Regions from separate parts of the Shewanella sp. H8 genome, predicted to be linked through region 3. Evidence: predicted binding sites of a transcription regulator. Region 3 holds the regulator's gene; each other region holds the start of a gene.
What was found. Region 3 encodes NrdR, which represses ribonucleotide reductase genes. Its sites were predicted from a motif close to AAACACNANATNTNGTGTTT; they were not measured.
Positions count from the first base shown of each region.

Region 1 (5,672 bases), 1.6 Mb from region 3:
GCATGCTCGTTATCGTTCATTTGTTGTAAGGTAATGGATTACCCTACATTCATTATTTGGCTATAGCTGTTTGAGTGCGAGTTAATCTTCTACTGTGCTGTCGTCTTCAATAATTTGAATCGGTTTGACTTTACGACGTACTGGCGCGTCGCCGACATCAACGCCAGTAATAAAGCGTTTATCACTCTTTGGTGCAGCTTTAGGTTTTTTAGGCGCACTAACTCTTTTGCTGATGACAGCAGCTTTTGCACTTGTACCCGCTTTGCTTGCTTGAGGCTTATCTTTTAGACCGCTAAATTTAGCTCTTAAGCCCTCAATAACAGTAGGCTCAAAGTTTTTACGTAAAAATAATTGTACTTTTTTAAAGCTGTCCCAATCTTTAGGGCCTACAAATGATACCGCGTCGCCTTTAGCGCCTGCGCGACCTGTACGGCCTATACGGTGTACATATTCTTCGGCAAACTTTGGCATATCAAAGTTAATCACTAACGATACGTTAACTAAATCGAGGCCGCGTGATGCCACATCTGTCGTCACAAGTATCTGTGATTGGCCTCGAGCAAATTGGTCCATAATCTGGTTACGGGCCGATTGCTTTAAGTCGCCACTGAGTGCTGAGGTGACAAAACCTTCTGCGGCCAATAATGTCGCAATTCGGTCTGTGTCAGAGCGAGTGGCAGTAAACACAATGACTTGCTTGTGTTGTTCTTGCGTTAAAATGTGTTTTAGCAAGGCTTGTTTATGGTCTAAATGATCAACCAAAATAATTCGTTGTTCAATGTCTTTATGCTCGGTGTAAGATTCGCCTATAGACACATGATTGGGCGTTTTGAGCAAGGTTGCTGCAATGTCGCCAATGCTGTCATGATCTAATGTGGCCGAAAACATCAGTGTTTGACGACGTTTATGATCTGCGGCATCGTTAATGGCTTTTAATTGTGGTGCAAAGCCTAAATCGAGCATGCGGTCAGCTTCGTCAAGAACCAATAACTCTAAGCCGTTTAAATATAAATGACGTTGTTGTAAGTGATCTGCAATACGTCCTGGGGTGGCGACAATAAAGTGTGGATCTCTAGACAAGGCTTTAGCTTGGTCGTTAAAGTTCTCACCGCCGAGTACGCTAATGGCTTTATATTGGGTATTGGCGACTAATAAACGTAATTGGCCATAAACTTGCTGGGCCAATTCACGAGTCGGTAATAAGATAAGTACCCGAGGATCTTTTTTAGACAATGCTCTGGTGGATATTACCCGTTGCATAGCAGGCAATAAAAACGCTAAGGTTTTACCCGATCCCGTTTTAGAAGATGCCATTAAGTCTTTACCTGATAAGGCAATGGGCAGTGCCTGCGCTTGAACATCGGTAGGCGTAGTTATGCCAAGGTGCTTTAAACTGTCAAGCAGGCGCTTGTCCAACGAAAAATCGGTAAATTGCAAAGGTAAATCCCCTAAAAAATGCTAGCCAAGGATTATAACGGTTTCACCTTGCTATAGCCAACAAGAGTCGCTTTAGTTATGCTATTTTTTAGCTTTACATTTTTGTCTTTGCTTGGCATCACTAGTGGTTTATTGAACCAAATAATATTGTAAAGAGTTAATATATCGAGCATGAAAGGAATTAAGATGACAAAGCTCACCGTGGGATTAGCGCTAGGCAGTGGAGCGGCGAAAGGTTGGGCCCACATTGGGGTGTTAAATGGTTTAGCAAAATTAGATATTTATCCTGATAAAATTGCTGGTTGTTCTGTTGGAGCTTTAGTCGGTGCAGCTTATTCAAATAATCATTTGGCAGAACTTGAAACTTGGGTGAGCGGCTTTTCGAGTTGGGATGTTCTTGGATTAATGGATTTGGGTTGGCGTAAAGGCGGCTTAATCAGTGGTGAAAAGGTATTTGATGTATTGGCTAATCGTATTGGTGATCTCAATATTGAACAATTGAAGCGCCCCTTTGCTGCGGTGGCAACAGATTTATATTCTGGTCAAGAAATTTGGTTTAAAGAAGGTGACTTACGCCATGCGGTTCGAGCCTCGTGTTCAATGCCGGGTTTTTTGCCGCCTGTTCAGCAAGGAAACCGCTGGGTAGTTGATGGTGCCGTAGTTAACCCTGTGCCAGTGTCATTAGCGCGTTCTATGGGAGTCGATATCGTTATTGCGGTGGATTTAAACGGTCATCGTCGTGGGCAAATGCACTTAATTCCAGAGCAAGTAAAAAGCCGAAAAGCGACTAAGTCTGAGCCTATCGATGAAAAGCGCGAGCTTGAATCTGGCTTTATGGATTTATGGGGTAAAGGCAAAGATTACATGAATGGCTTATCTGATAAGTTTGCTCTTGGCAGTTCAAAATCCCATCCAGGTATGTTGGCTGTTATGTCGCAATCAATGGATATTTTAGAGCAACGCCATAAACGCTCACGTTTAATGGGGGAGCCACCTGATATTTGTATTGTGCCTGATGTCGGTGATATTGGCACTATGGAGTTTCACCGTGCCAAAGAAGCCATTATTGCCGGCGAACAAGCTGTAATGGATATTCAACATTTACTCAAAGCAACGTTAAATAGTAAATAGCGGTTTACTATTTTGGTCGTGCTTGCATTTGTGTGGCACGGCTATTTTGAAGTCTATAACATTTTATAAATGTTTGTATGACACGATTAGGCCCTGTTATACATCAAATTTATTATCCAATGTACATCATTGTTCTAGGTTACTTTTTACCTTTCTGTCGGACAACTTATCTATCTCTTCTCTATAGGCATATCGTTACCGAGAATTGCAATTGATTATTACCTTTCTATTTGGTTTTATTTCCTTGCCCTAAATGCTTGCTACTAAAGACAAATCCACTAGCTATTAGTGATCGATTAGGAATGTTCAGCTAATAGTAATTAATATGGCCGTAGGCTAACACGCTGATGATGTTTGGAGATGGCAGGCTTTATCGCTAAAGACATCCATCTCGTTAAACAATTTTAAATTTTTCTGTGGTATTTGTTCTCTGTAAATCCCTACATTATTTATGGCTAACAGCAAGGTGTTTTTCACAATAAGTACTGCCGACAATTATGATCTGGATCAAAGTAACACTCCTGATTAGCGTGTCTAATACCCTCTATCTTGTGTTTGTGTTGAATTTTAGCGCTATATGTAGTGCTTGCGAGGATAGCTGTATGCTTGTTGTAGTGAAAAGAGATGGATGCCGTACTGCATTTGATGGATGTCGTATTAAAGAGGCTGTGGTGGCTGCAATGGACTCTGCGGGGCAAGCTGATGACCAATATGCACTGCAGTTAGCGCAAACGGTTGAACAGCAAATGGCTGCGAAAACCGAAGTAGATATTCTCGAACTACAAGAAGCTGTTGAAAACTTACTGATGTCGGGGCCTTTTAAATCTGTGGCGCGTCATTACATCGAGTACCGCCATGACAGAGACAAACACCGTGAAGCACAAAGTAAATTAAACTGTGCGATCCGAGGTTTAGTTGAGCAATCAGACAACTCAATTTTAAATGAAAATGCCAATAAAGATGCCAAAGTTATTCCAACTCAACGTGATCTTCTCGCTGGTATTGTCGCCAAGCATTACGCTAAAACTCATTTGCTACCTAAAGATGTTGTCGAAGCACATGAAAAGGGTGAAATTCATTATCACGACTTAGATTACGCACCGTTTTTCCCAATGTTTAACTGCATGTTAATCGATTTGGCCGGCATGTTAACCCATGGATTTAAAATGGGTAATGCTGAAATTGAGCCGCCAAAATCTATTTCTACCGCAACGGCGGTTACGGCACAAATTATTGCTCAGGTGGCCAGTCATATTTATGGTGGCACAACGATTAACCGTATTGATGAAGTGTTAGCTGAGTTTGTACAAATCAGCTATCAAAAACATCTTGCTGTGGCAAAAAAATGGCAAGTGGCTGACGTAGAAGGTTATGCGATGACGCAAACCGAAAAAGAATGTCATGACGCATTTCAGTCACTTGAATATGAAGTCAATACCTTGCATACCGCTAATGGCCAAACACCGTTTGTTACTTTCGGTTTTGGGTTAGGCGTGTCATGGGAGTGTCGCTTAATTCAAAAATCAATGTTAACTGTACGTATGGCTGGCCTCGGTAAAAATCGTAAAACTGCAGTATTTCCTAAATTGGTCTTTGCCATTAAAGACGGTGTTAATCATAAAGCAACAGACGCTAATTATGATATTAAAAAGTTGGCGTTAACTTGTTCAACTATGCGCATGTACCCTGATATTTTAAATTATGACCAAGTGGTGGAAGTCACTGGTTCATTTAAAACTCCAATGGGTTGTCGATCCTTTTTAGGTACTTACGAAGAGGATGGTCAATTGGTGCACGAAGGTCGTAATAATTTAGGTGTTGTAAGCCTCAATTTACCGCGCATTGCTTTAGAAGCGGGTAAAGATGAACAGCGTTTTTATCAGTTACTTGATGAGCGTTTGTTAATCGCTCGCAAAGCATTAGATACTCGCATTGCACGTTTAGCGGGAGTCAAAGCCCGTGTTGCACCTATTTTGTATATGGAAGGTGCTTGTGGCGTGCGTTTAAATGCTGATGATGATGTTAGTGAAATCTTCAAAAATGGTCGAGCATCAATTTCATTAGGCTTTATCGGCCTGCATGAGACCATAAATGCTTTGTATGGCAATGAAAAGCATGTGTTTGATAACATAGAATTACGTGAAAAAGCTGTCGCTATCATTAATCATTTAAAGCAAGCGACTGAATCTTGGAAGCAAGAAACAGGTTATGGCTTTAGTTTATACAGTACACCAAGTGAAAACTTATGCAGTCGTTTTTGTCAGCTTGATACCGCGCAATTTGGTGTAGTGGCAGGGGTAACAGACAAAGGTTATTACACCAATAGTTTTCATCTTGATGTTGAAAAAAGTGTAAACCCTTATGACAAAATTGATTTTGAACAACCATATCCAGCTATAGCCAATGGTGGATTTATTTGCTACGGCGAATACCCCAACATGCAAAATAATATAGAAGCGCTTGAAAATGTTTGGGATTATAGCTACAGCCGAGTGCCATATTACGGCACTAACACGCCTATTGATGAGTGTTATGATTGTGGTTACATTGGTGAGTTCAATTGTACAAGTAAGGGGTTTGTGTGCCCTAAATGTGGAAACCATGAGCCTAGCCGAGTATCCGTTATTCGTCGAGTGTGTGGTTATCTGGGCAGCCCAGATGCAAGACCATTCAATTTTGGCAAGCAAGAAGAAGTCAAACGCAGAGTGAAGCATTTATAATGTATTACAGTGCTTATCATAGTATTGATGTGATCAACGGTGAGGGCACCCGCTGTACGTTATTTGTCAGTGGGTGCGAGCATGCTTGTAAGGGATGTTATAACCAAAGCACTTGGCGTGTGGATGCTGGGCATGAATTTAGCCAAGCGTTAGAAGATCAAATCATTAAAGATCTAACCGACAGTCGTATTTATCGCCGAGGCTTATCGTTAAGTGGTGGCGATCCACTGCATCCCGCTAATCTCGATGCTATATTAAAACTGGTTGCGCGAGTAAAGAATGAATGCCCTGGTAAGGACATTTGGCTGTGGACCGGTTATCAATTGGCCGATCTTAGTGTCGCACAGCAAAATATAATCAATTTAGTTGATGTGATGATTGACG
Region 1 covers NZ_CP157213.1:1,664,976-1,670,647, forward strand. The annotation lists gene ABIS04_RS07245 (DEAD/DEAH box helicase) at 82-1,437, opposite strand; gene rssA (patatin-like phospholipase RssA) at 1,624-2,568, shown strand; gene nrdD (anaerobic ribonucleoside-triphosphate reductase) at 3,171-5,288, shown strand; gene nrdG (anaerobic ribonucleoside-triphosphate reductase-activating protein) at 5,288-5,672, shown strand, end outside.
Region 1: nrdD (anaerobic ribonucleoside-triphosphate reductase) is a predicted target of NrdR. The motif match lies at 3,106-3,125, and genes of this name have one in related genera.

Region 2 (5,672 bases), 1.2 Mb from region 3:
AAATCACCGAAATCAATTTTGTCACGGCTGACATCAACTTCTTCTGGACGCCAGAAAAACGATAATTGCTTTTCAATCAACTTTTCGAATACTTCATATTTTTGTTGATCGTAGCGGGCCACATTAACCGATTGACCGAAAAACATAGGTTCTTTGGTTGAATCGTTAGGTGTTTGACAAAATGTAGAGTAAGCCATTATTTAGGTGTCCTGATAACGCATTTTCCAAAAAGCGGGGAAGACCCCGCTAAATATTGATAAAGTGATGATTAGATCTTACACGCACCGCCACCGCAGCCATCGTCTTCTTCTTCGACAGCGATAATGTCATCAAACTGATCAGAGGCACCGTCGCGAGTATTATGATAATACAATGTTTTAATGCCCAGTTTGTATACGCTTAGTAAATCTTTGAGCAATGTCTGCATCGGCACTCGACCGCCTTCAAAACGGCTTGGGTCGTAATTAGTGTTAGCTGATATTGCTTGGTCAATAAACTTCTGCATTAAACCAACAAGTTGAATGTAACCATCATTATTAGGCATGTTCCAAAGTAATTCGTACTTGTCTTTAAGTACATCAAAGTCTGGTACTACTTGTTTTAGTTGACCGTCTTTACTAGCTTTTACGCTGATTAAACCACGTGGAGGCTCAATACCATTAGTCGCGTTTGATATTTGCGATGAAGTTTCAGACGGCATTAATGCAGAAAGCGTTGAGTTACGCAAACCGTATTGTTTAATATCGCTACGTAAACTTTCCCAATCCATGTGCAATGGCTCGTCACAAATTTTGTCTAAATCGCGCTTGTAGGTGTCGATGGGTAAAATACCCTTTGAGTACGTTGTCTCGTGGAATAACGGACATGCGCCTTGCTCTTTTGCCAAGTTCATTGACGCTTTAAGCAAATAGAACTGAATCGCTTCAAAGGTTTTGTGGGTTAAGTTATTAGCTGAACCGTCTGAGTACTTTTTACCATTCTTGGCTAAGTAATTAGCAAAGTTAATGACACCAATACCGAGGGTACGACGATTCATTGAACTCGTTTGCGCTGCTTTAATTGGGTAATCTTGGTAATCAAGTAAGTTATCTAATGCACGTACGGCTAAATCAGCTAACGGCTCAAGCTCAGATAAATCTTGGATTGCACCTAAGTTAAGTGCTGACAAGGTACATAACGCAATTTCACCGTCTGGATCATTGATGTTATTCAGTGGCTTAGTCGGCAAGGCAATTTCTAAACACAAGTTAGATTGCTTAATTGGTGCCACTTTTGAATCGAATGGACTGTGGGTATTACAATGATCTACGTTTTGAATATAAATACGGCCAGTAGAAGCACGCTCTTGCATCATCAATGAAAACAGTTCAACGGCTTTAATTTGTTTTTTACGGACACTGCTGTCTTGCTCATACTGAAGATATAAACGTTCAAATTCGACTTGATCTTCAAAGAATGCATCGTAAAGGCCAGGCACGTCTGATGGACTGAATAGGCTAATGTATTCACCTTTAATCAAACGTTGGTACATTAATTTGTTTAACTGCACACCGTAGTCAAGATGACGTACACGGTTGTCGTCAACACCACGGTTGTTTTTCAATACAAGTAGCGATTCAACTTCTAAATGCCATAAAGGATAGAAAAGGGTCGCTGCACCACCACGTACGCCGCCTTGAGAGCATGACTTAACCGCAGTTTGGAAATACTTATAAAATGGTAAACACCCTGTGTGGAATGCTTCGCCGCCACGAATAGGGCTGCCTAATGCACGAATACGACCAGCATTAATACCAATACCTGCACGTTGGCTCACGTATTTAACGATAGAAGATGCGGTTGCATTGATTGAATCTAAGCTGTCATCACACTCAATTAATACACATGAGCTGAACTGACGGGTAGGTGTTCGCACACCAGCCATAATTGGCGTCGGTAGAGAAATCTTAAATAACGATGTCGCATCGTAGAAATCTTTAATGTATTTCAGACGGATTTCTTTTGGATATCGAGCAAATAAGCATGCAGCCACCAAAATGTACAAAAACTGTGCGCTTTCGTATATTTCATGAGACACACGATTTTGTACTAGGTATTTACCTTCAAGTTGCTTTACTGCAGCATACGAGAAGTTCATGTCACGCCAGTGATCAATATAGGTATCAAGAATGTCTAATTCTTCGCGGCTGTAGTCAGCCAATATATGCTTGTCATATTTACCAATTTCAACCAACTTGGTGACATGATCATATAACTTAGGCGGTTCAAATTGACCAAAGGCTCTTTTACGTAAATGGAATACCGCTAAACGGGCTGCCAAAAACTGGTAATCAGGTGATTCTGGGGAGATCAAATCAGCCGCAGCTTTAATGATGGTTTCATGAATGGCTTCAGTCGGAATGCCGTCAAAAAACTGCAGGTGAGATCGAAGTTCTACTTCAGATACTGAGACGTTTTTTAATCCCTTGGCTGCCCAAGTGATCACGCGATGAATTTTATCTAAATCGATCGGTTCACGTTCGCCACTGCGTTTAGTGACTGTCATATTGCTATTCATTGAAGAGAGGCCTTGGTTCTATATCAAAACATGTGATCTGTTGTTGGATGCCGTGCTGCTGGATTCGATCCGAATCAGTTACAAAACAATTCCATGTTAAAACAATCAAGCTTAATGTATTCACAACATAGTATAAATACCAATACATTTAGTTAGCATCTACGTTCTTTATAATGTAAAGGCGTAGTGTTTTGATTGTCAGCCACACACAAGATATGGTGCTATTTAAAATCTTAGATACAAGATAATGAGGTTTGAGCCTTTTTGCAAGCCACAATTTCATTAACTTGTTGTGGATAACTTGAGGATAAACCGCAGGGTTAGTGACGGCTAACCCTAGAGCCCAAATTTATAACGAGTTTTTGATAAGTGATATTTTTTCAACCGTTAAATGAGAAAAATTCGATCGCTACAATAAACAGCGATCAATAAATTATGCTCATTTTTATATTGATCTTTTACCACTTTTGATCGTCAAGTGATCGTGATCATAATCAATAATTGGTGATTCACCATAAAGACTCATTTGTTGATATCCCATCACTGAATGTCATTATGCTGCAAAAAATTGTTTTAACGATGCACCGTGTTTAAATTGACATCTTGACGGCCATAAATCGGGCGTATCATGGGGTGATAAATATCCCCAAAGCGCGACACCTCCAAGCATATTAGCATTATGTGCAGCGACTAAATCACGCTCTGCGTCACCTAAATACAAAATATGTTCTGGTGGTGTTGCTATTTGCTGCGCCGCTAACAACATTGGTGCCGTATGTGGTTTGGCATAACGGGTGCTGTCACCACTAATGATTGCTTTAAGCTGATGAGTTAAATTTAGTTTTTCAATGAGAGGTCGAGCAAAACGAGCAGGTTTATTGGTCACCACCCCATAAGGGATACCTTGCTGATCTAATAATGTCAGCAGTTCAGGTAAATCTGTAAACAAGCGGCTGTAATCGCCATTAATACGGGCATAGTGGTGTAGTAACCCTTGTTGAATACGGATTTGCAATGCTTCATCAGCATCCGGAATAGCCGTTTTAACCAAAAATAAACTGCCGTGAGAGGCTGCATGACGCATTTTATCGAGTGGCTGAGCGCTAAAACCCGCATCATCCAAACTCAAATTAAGCGCATGTATCAAATCTGGTGCTGTGTCAGCAAGTGTGCCGTCAAGATCAAATAAGACCCCTTTAACATCATTTTTATGCACTGTGATGTTCCTAAAATGAGATGTTTAATGCCACAATAAAGTGACCAATACAGAAGGGAAGTGACTGACGAACCGCTATTGTGCTTATCGTCAGCGTCATATCATCGAGTGATATCAATCGTCTATCGTTTAAGCGAATGCTTATAATCGCGCTTAATCGATTATTGATAGCACTTAGTTAGTCGCTGATTTTCTGAGTGGCGATCATATAGTTCACATCAACACTTTTAGTGTACTTAAATACCCCAGATAATGGATTGTAGGTAATACCTAAGGCGTCTCTACACAGTAAGTCAGTGTTGTCGACTAATGCTATCAGTTCAGATGGTCGAATGAACTTACTGTGGTCATGGGTGCCGATAGGTAACATTTTTAATAAATATTCAGCACCAATAATGGTTTGCAGGTAAGACATTATATTACGGTTAATTGTGGAGAAAAATACAAAGCCGTTAGGTTTTACCGTGTCACAACATGCTTGAATGACCGATTGTGGATCGGGCACATGCTCAAGCATTTCCATGCACGTCACTACATCGTAATATTCACGGTGGTTATCTCGGTGTGCTTCTGCTGTCGTTTTTAGGTAATTGACCGCAACGCCGGACTCCAAGGCATGCAGTTTTGCTATTTCGAGGGGTTCGGTCCCCATATCAATACCGTCAACATGTGCGCCTAAACGCGCCATACTTTCTGACAAAATGCCACCACCACAGCCAACATCAAGCACTTTTTTATCAAAAATACCGTCAGCGGTTTGGTCAATGTAGTTTAAACGCAGTGGATTAAGTAAATGTAATGGCTTGAACTCGCCATTGAGATCCCACCATGTTTGTGCCATGGCTTCAAATTTTGCTATTTCGAGGGGATCAACATTGGGTGTCGATTGTTCAGCATGTGACATAACGTAACCTAATTGTTTAAAAATCTATGGCGGCTATTATAGCGATAACCTTTACGAATAAAAGTGAACAATGGCTACCATTGTTCACACTTGCTTATAAAATATCCATTTATGAGCGTTAAATTGTTATTTGGCATTCATCGGTGATGAGATCCTAAATTCATTAACGTTAATTATTGTTAAAAAATAACCGTATATTAGCTATTTAATAAACTAAATTAGCTGTAAATATTAGCTTTTTTACAATTTTTAATAGTGAGAGAGGATTTGGCTGGTCTTTGCTCTGGCGACATTAAATATCTGTGTTAGAATGCCAAATCACGTTTTTAAGCTAGATAATAATATGGAAGTTTTATTGTCAGCTCACTTTAGAGGAACGCGCAGTTTATGACTGATCTGGCATCATCTATTTCGCCAATTAACATCGAAGACGAACTTAAGAATTCTTACCTTGATTATGCTATGAGCGTAATTGTAGGTCGTGCATTACCTGACGTCCGTGACGGTTTAAAACCTGTTCATCGTCGAGTATTGTTCGCAATGAGCGAATTAAAAAACGATTGGAACAAACCATATAAAAAATCTGCTCGTGTTGTTGGTGACGTAATTGGTAAGTATCACCCGCATGGTGATACTGCTGTATACGATACGATTGTACGTATGGCGCAACCTTTCTCGTTACGCTACACATTAGTTGACGGACAAGGTAACTTTGGTTCTGTCGATGGTGACTCCGCGGCAGCGATGCGTTACACCGAAATTCGCATGCAAAAGTTGGCGCATTCATTATTAGCCGACCTTGAAAAAGAAACTGTGGATTTTGTGCCTAACTACGATGGCACCGAGATGATACCTGCAGTGTTACCAACACGCGTACCGAACCTATTAATCAATGGTTCATCAGGTATTGCAGTTGGTATGGCCACCAATATCCCACCACATAACTTAACGGAAGTGGTGAAGGGCTGTTTAGCGTTAATCGATGAGCCAAGCTT
Region 2 covers NZ_CP157213.1:2,046,312-2,051,983, forward strand. The annotation lists gene nrdB (class Ia ribonucleoside-diphosphate reductase subunit beta) at 1-197, opposite strand, end outside; gene nrdA (class 1a ribonucleoside-diphosphate reductase subunit alpha) at 269-2,557, opposite strand; gene ABIS04_RS08910 (HAD-IA family hydrolase) at 3,111-3,773, opposite strand; gene ubiG (bifunctional 2-polyprenyl-6-hydroxyphenol methylase/3-demethylubiquinol 3-O-methyltransferase UbiG) at 3,952-4,677, opposite strand; gene gyrA (DNA gyrase subunit A) at 5,065-5,672, shown strand, end outside.
Region 2: nrdA (class 1a ribonucleoside-diphosphate reductase subunit alpha) is a predicted target of NrdR. The motif match lies at 2,762-2,781, and genes of this name have one in related genera.

Region 3 (5,672 bases):
GTTCGTCGAGTAATAATACGTTGCCACCGGCTTGTAATAATTTGGCTAAGTGGACTCGGTTGCGCTCACCACCCGATAATGAACCAATTATTTTTTGCTGATCGCCACCACGGAAGTTAAAGCGGCCTACGTAAGCACGGCTAGAAATTTCAGTGTTGTTGATCCGCATAATATCTTGGCCGCCAGAAATCTCTTGCCACACGGTATTTTTATCATTCATTGAGTCACGGAACTGATCAACTGATGCAATTTGAACCGAATCACCGACAGAAATAGAGCCACTGTCTGGTTGTTCTTCGCCTGAGATCATTTTGAATAAGGTTGATTTACCTGCACCATTAGCACCAATAATGCCGACGATAGCCCCCTTAGGAACCGTGAATGTCAAATCGTCAATCAGAACGCGGTCACCATATGACTTGGTTAAATTAGTCACTTCAATGACTTTGTCGCCTAAGCGAGGTCCTGGTGGAATAAATAATTCATTGGTTTCGTTACGCTTTTGATAATCGTTAGTGTTCAATTCTTCAAAGCGAGCCATACGGGCCTTGCCTTTAGACTGACGACCTTTGGCGCCTTGGCGCACCCATTCTAATTCTTTTGCAATGGTTTTTTGACGAGCACTTTCAGTTGAAGATTCTTGCTGTAAACGGGCATTTTTTTGCTCAAGCCATGAAGAGTAATTACCTTCCCATGGAATACCTTCACCACGGTCGAGTTCTAAAATCCAACCCGCGGCATTATCTAAGAAGTAACGGTCATGGGTAATGGCCACTACGGTACCGTTATATTCTTGTAAGAAGTGTTCTAACCATGCCACTGATTCAGCATCCAAATGGTTGGTTGGTTCGTCAAGTAACAGCATCTCTGGTTTTTCAAGTAACAGGCGACAAATGGCTACACGTCGACGTTCACCACCTGAGAGCACTGCAATTTTTTCATCCCAATCCGGTAGACGTAATGCGTTTGCCGCTCGTTCAAGAATATGATCAAGGTTATGGGCATCTTGAGATTGAATAATAGCTTCTAATTCACCTTGCTCTTTAGCTAGGGCATCGAAGTCTGCATCTGGCTCTGCATAAGCAGTATAAACTTCATCTAAACGTATTAATGCATTTTTGGCTTCGCTTAATGCCTCTTCAACAGCTTCGCGAACGGTTTGTTGTTCGTTTAAGCGAGGTTCTTGCGGTAAATAACCTATTTTTAGACCGGGCATCGGCCTTGCTTCACCTTCTATTTCGGTATCGATACCCGCCATAATGCGCAGTAGAGTTGATTTACCTGAACCGTTTAATCCGAGTACACCAATTTTTGCACCGGGAAAAAAACTTAGAGAAATGTCTTTTAATATTTGTTTTTTAGGCGGGACAATCTTACCCACTCTAAGCATGCTGTATACAAATTGAGCCATAATGATACTGTCTAATTGTCAACAAAGATGAAGATAATTCTACTGCATTATGAGCTGAACTCAACAGGCAATTGTATGATTTAATTTTGGGTGTTTTTAAGCTTAAACAAGCTCCTTAATTAGATCGCTTTGTTGCTTAAACATGAATCGTTTTGTATTAAGAACACAGTGAATTTCATGTTGTTTCTACTGTAAATCATTGTCGTTGCAGGGTAGAATACCGCGCAACCCTACTATATAGATAATGATGTTGGAGCTACCATGTTGAAGAAAGCGATGAATATTGCGGATTATGATCCAGAATTATTTAAAGCCATTGAAGACGAAACTTGTCGTCAAGAAGAACACATCGAATTGATCGCGTCTGAAAACTATACCAGTCCACGTGTGATGGAAGCGCAAGGTTCTCAGTTAACCAACAAGTATGCCGAAGGTTATCCAGGTAAGCGTTACTATGGTGGGTGTGAATTCGTTGATGTGGTTGAAACATTAGCGATTGAACGTGCAAAAGAATTATTTGGTGCAACTTACGCCAATGTGCAGCCTCATTCAGGCTCACAAGCAAACAGCGCTGTATTTATGGCGCTATTGCAACCAGGTGATACCGTTTTAGGGATGAACTTGGCTCATGGTGGTCATTTAACTCACGGTTCTCCAGTTAACTTCTCTGGCAAGCTTTATAACATTATTCCTTACGGTATCGATGAGTCTGGCAAAATTGACTATGACGAAATGGAACGCTTAGCAATTGAGCATAAGCCTAAGATGATGATCGGCGGTTTCTCAGCGTTTTCAGGAATAGTTGATTGGGCTAAAATGCGCGAAATCGCTGATAAAATTGGTGCGTACTTATTTGTCGATATGGCACACGTTGCAGGCTTAATTGCTGCTGGTGTTTATCCAACACCAGTCCCACATGCCCATGTAGTTACGTCTACAACACATAAAACGTTAGCTGGCCCACGCGGCGGGATTATCATTTCTGCAGCCGATGACGAAGTGTTATACAAAAAACTTAACTCAGCAGTATTCCCAGGTGGCCAAGGCGGCCCGTTAATGCATGTTATCGCGGGTAAAGCGGTTGCATTTAAAGAGGCATTAGAGCCAGAGTTTAAAGTATATCAACAACAAGTGGTTAAAAATGCAAAAGCTATGGTTGAAGTGTTTTTAGCTCGCGGTTATAAAATCGTCTCTGGTGGTACAGAAAACCATTTAATGTTGGTGGATTTAATTGGCCGTGATTTAACAGGTAAAGAAGCTGATGCCGCATTGGGTAATGCAAACATTACTGTTAACAAAAACTCAGTGCCAAACGATCCGCGTTCACCGTTTGTTACTTCTGGTATCCGCATTGGTTCACCGGCTATTACTCGTCGCGGCTTTAAAGAAGCTGAAGCAAAAGAATTAACCGGTTGGATTTGCGATATTTTAGATGATGTATCTGATACCGCAGTTATTGAGCGCGTTAAAGGCCAAGTATTGGCCTTGTGTGTTAAATTCCCTGTATATGGTTAATCGCTATTGATGATAGGCATACAGGTTTAGGTTAACCTTGTGTCGCAAATAGGATAAACTTTAATGGCCGCTAATTGTTAGCGGCCATTTTGTTTTTTCTGCAGGAGGTTCAATGCATTGCCCTTTTTGTAGCGCGACCGATACCAAAGTTATAGATTCTCGTTTAGTGGCAGATGGTCACCAAGTCCGTCGCCGCCGGGAATGTACCGAATGCCATGAACGTTTTACCACATTTGAAGGCGCTGAATTAGTTATGCCTCGCGTCATAAAACGCGACGGAACTCGGCAACCCTTTGATGAAGATAAGCTGCGTGGAGGCATGTTGCGGGCAGTTGAAAAACGTCCAGTCTCAATTGATGAAATAGAGCAAGCTCTCACCAAAATCAAATCAACATTGCGAGCCACTGGCGAACGTGAAGTTAACTCTGAAATGATTGGTAATCTAATGATGGAACAGTTAATGAGCCTTGATAAGGTTGCCTACATTCGCTTTGCGTCTGTGTACCGAGCCTTTGAAGATGTGTCTCAATTTGGTGAAGCCATAGCTAAACTGCAAAAATAATTACTGATTAAAGCAATGTTTATCGTGTGATGTGTCTATGTCACTCGTGTAAATAACATGGCATCGAAAAAGAGATACCTACCATGCCTAACTGGTCTAGCTTCGATATTGAAATGATGAGCCGTGCCATTATGTTGGCAGAGCGGGGACGTTATACCACTCGGCCTAATCCTTGTGTGGGATGTGTGATTGTTGCTGATGGACAGATTATTGGTGAAGGTTTTCATCAACGAGCAGGCCAAGGGCATGCCGAAGTCAATGCTCTTCAAATGGCGTTTGATAATGGCTTTTCTACCGAAGGCGCGACCGCTTATGTCACTCTTGAACCTTGTAGTCATTATGGCCGCACGCCACCTTGCGCTTTAGGCTTGATAAACGCCAAGGTAGCTAGAGTTGTGGTTGCTGTTACTGATGCTAACCCAGAAGTGTCTGGCAGAGGTATTAACATGCTTCGTGATGCAGATATTCAGGTTGATGTGGGATTACTGACAGAACAAGCTTATGCCCTTAACCTTGGTTTTATGAAGCGGATGAAGACAGGAGTTCCTTGGGTTACGGTTAAAATAGCCGCCAGTTTAGACGGTAAAACCGCGTTATCTAATGGGGTATCAAAGTGGATTACCGGTGAAGCTGCACGAGCAGATGTACAAAAGTATCGTGCTAGCCATTGCGCATTAATCACCGGTGTTGAAACCATTCTTGTTGATGATCCTAGCTTAAATGTTCGCTATGAAGCGTTAGGTGAACTAACTACTCATCATACCAAAGATGAAATATTCCAACCTTTAAGAGTGGTGCTCGATAGTCGAGCAAGATTAACTGCAGCTCAACAGTTGTTTGCGATTAAAAGTCCGATATTGTTAGTTTCTGGTCGTCATTATGCAGACAGTGTTAAAGCGACATTTCCTGAGCATGTGTCTTTTTTAGTATTAGAGTGTGACTCGTCAGGTAGAATCCCGTTATTAGCCTTGCTAACGTATTTAGGTGAAAATGCTAATGCTGTATTGGTTGAAGCGGGCGCCACTTTAGCTGGGGCATTTGTCGCTCAAAACTTAGCTGACGATATCGTACTTTATCAGGCGCCTAAACTATTAGGCAGCCATGGACGGAATATGTTGCAGTTACCTGATTATAATGCAATAGAGCAAATTCCTGCATTGCACTTAATTGATGAGCGCAACGTTGGACAAGATAAGCGATATATCCTCAGATATAATCAACCATATTAATGTGCGAGTTGTGAAGCCTAAAACCTGAGCAATAGCAAAGTTTAAAAGCAAAAAGTGAGTCATTATGTTTACTGGGATAATCGAAGCCCTTGGTACATTACGTAAAATTGATCGCAAAGGTAACGATATTCGTTTAACCGTTGCCAGTGGTAAGTTAGATTTGGCTGATGTAAAGCTAGGTGACAGCATCGCCACAAACGGAGTGTGTCTAACCGTAGTTGAACGGTTGGTTGATGGCTATGTTGCAGATATTTCGGCCGAAACGGTTGGATTAACTGGTTTCAGTCATTATCAAGTTGGCCAAAAGGTAAATCTTGAAAAAGCGGTGTCAGCCACCACAAGGTTGGGCGGACATATGGTCAGCGGCCATGTTGATGGGATTGCTAAGGTTGAGCAATGTGCTTATCGAGGCAAGGCAATAGAATTTTGGTTAGTGGCTCCAGTTTCATTACAACGATATATCGCACATAAAGGGTCGATCACAATTGATGGCGTTAGTTTAACTGTTAATGAAGTTGATGGAGCACGTTTCAGGTTAACCATAGTGCCTCACACTGCGGGTGAAACTACGCTGGTGGATCTAAAAGTCGGTGATAGTGTCAATATTGAAGTCGATTTGATTGCTCGTTATTTAGAACGTTTAATGCAGCCTCAAGCAGAGCATACACCGCCTACATCTGGTGTGACAATGGAACTGCTCGCTAAGTCAGGTTTTTTGCGTTAACGACCACAGTAAATAATATTTGTGCCCAAACAAAAAAATATTACCAATAGATTTAATACCTCAAGATTAAATCAATAACTAAATTAATAAAGGTCTGACAATGGCGTTACATAGCATAGAAGAAATCATTGAAGATATTCGTCAAGGTAAAATGGTTATCTTGATGGATGATGAAGACAGAGAGAATGAAGGTGATTTAATCATGGCCGCTGAAAAAGTGACGCCAGAAGC
Region 3 covers NZ_CP157213.1:3,246,477-3,252,148, reverse strand. The annotation lists gene ettA (energy-dependent translational throttle protein EttA) at 1-1,411, opposite strand, end outside; gene glyA (serine hydroxymethyltransferase) at 1,673-2,926, shown strand; gene nrdR (transcriptional regulator NrdR) at 3,039-3,488, shown strand; gene ribD (bifunctional diaminohydroxyphosphoribosylaminopyrimidine deaminase/5-amino-6-(5-phosphoribosylamino)uracil reductase RibD) at 3,572-4,717, shown strand; gene ABIS04_RS14050 (riboflavin synthase) at 4,782-5,441, shown strand; gene ribBA (bifunctional 3,4-dihydroxy-2-butanone-4-phosphate synthase/GTP cyclohydrolase II) at 5,542-5,672, shown strand, end outside.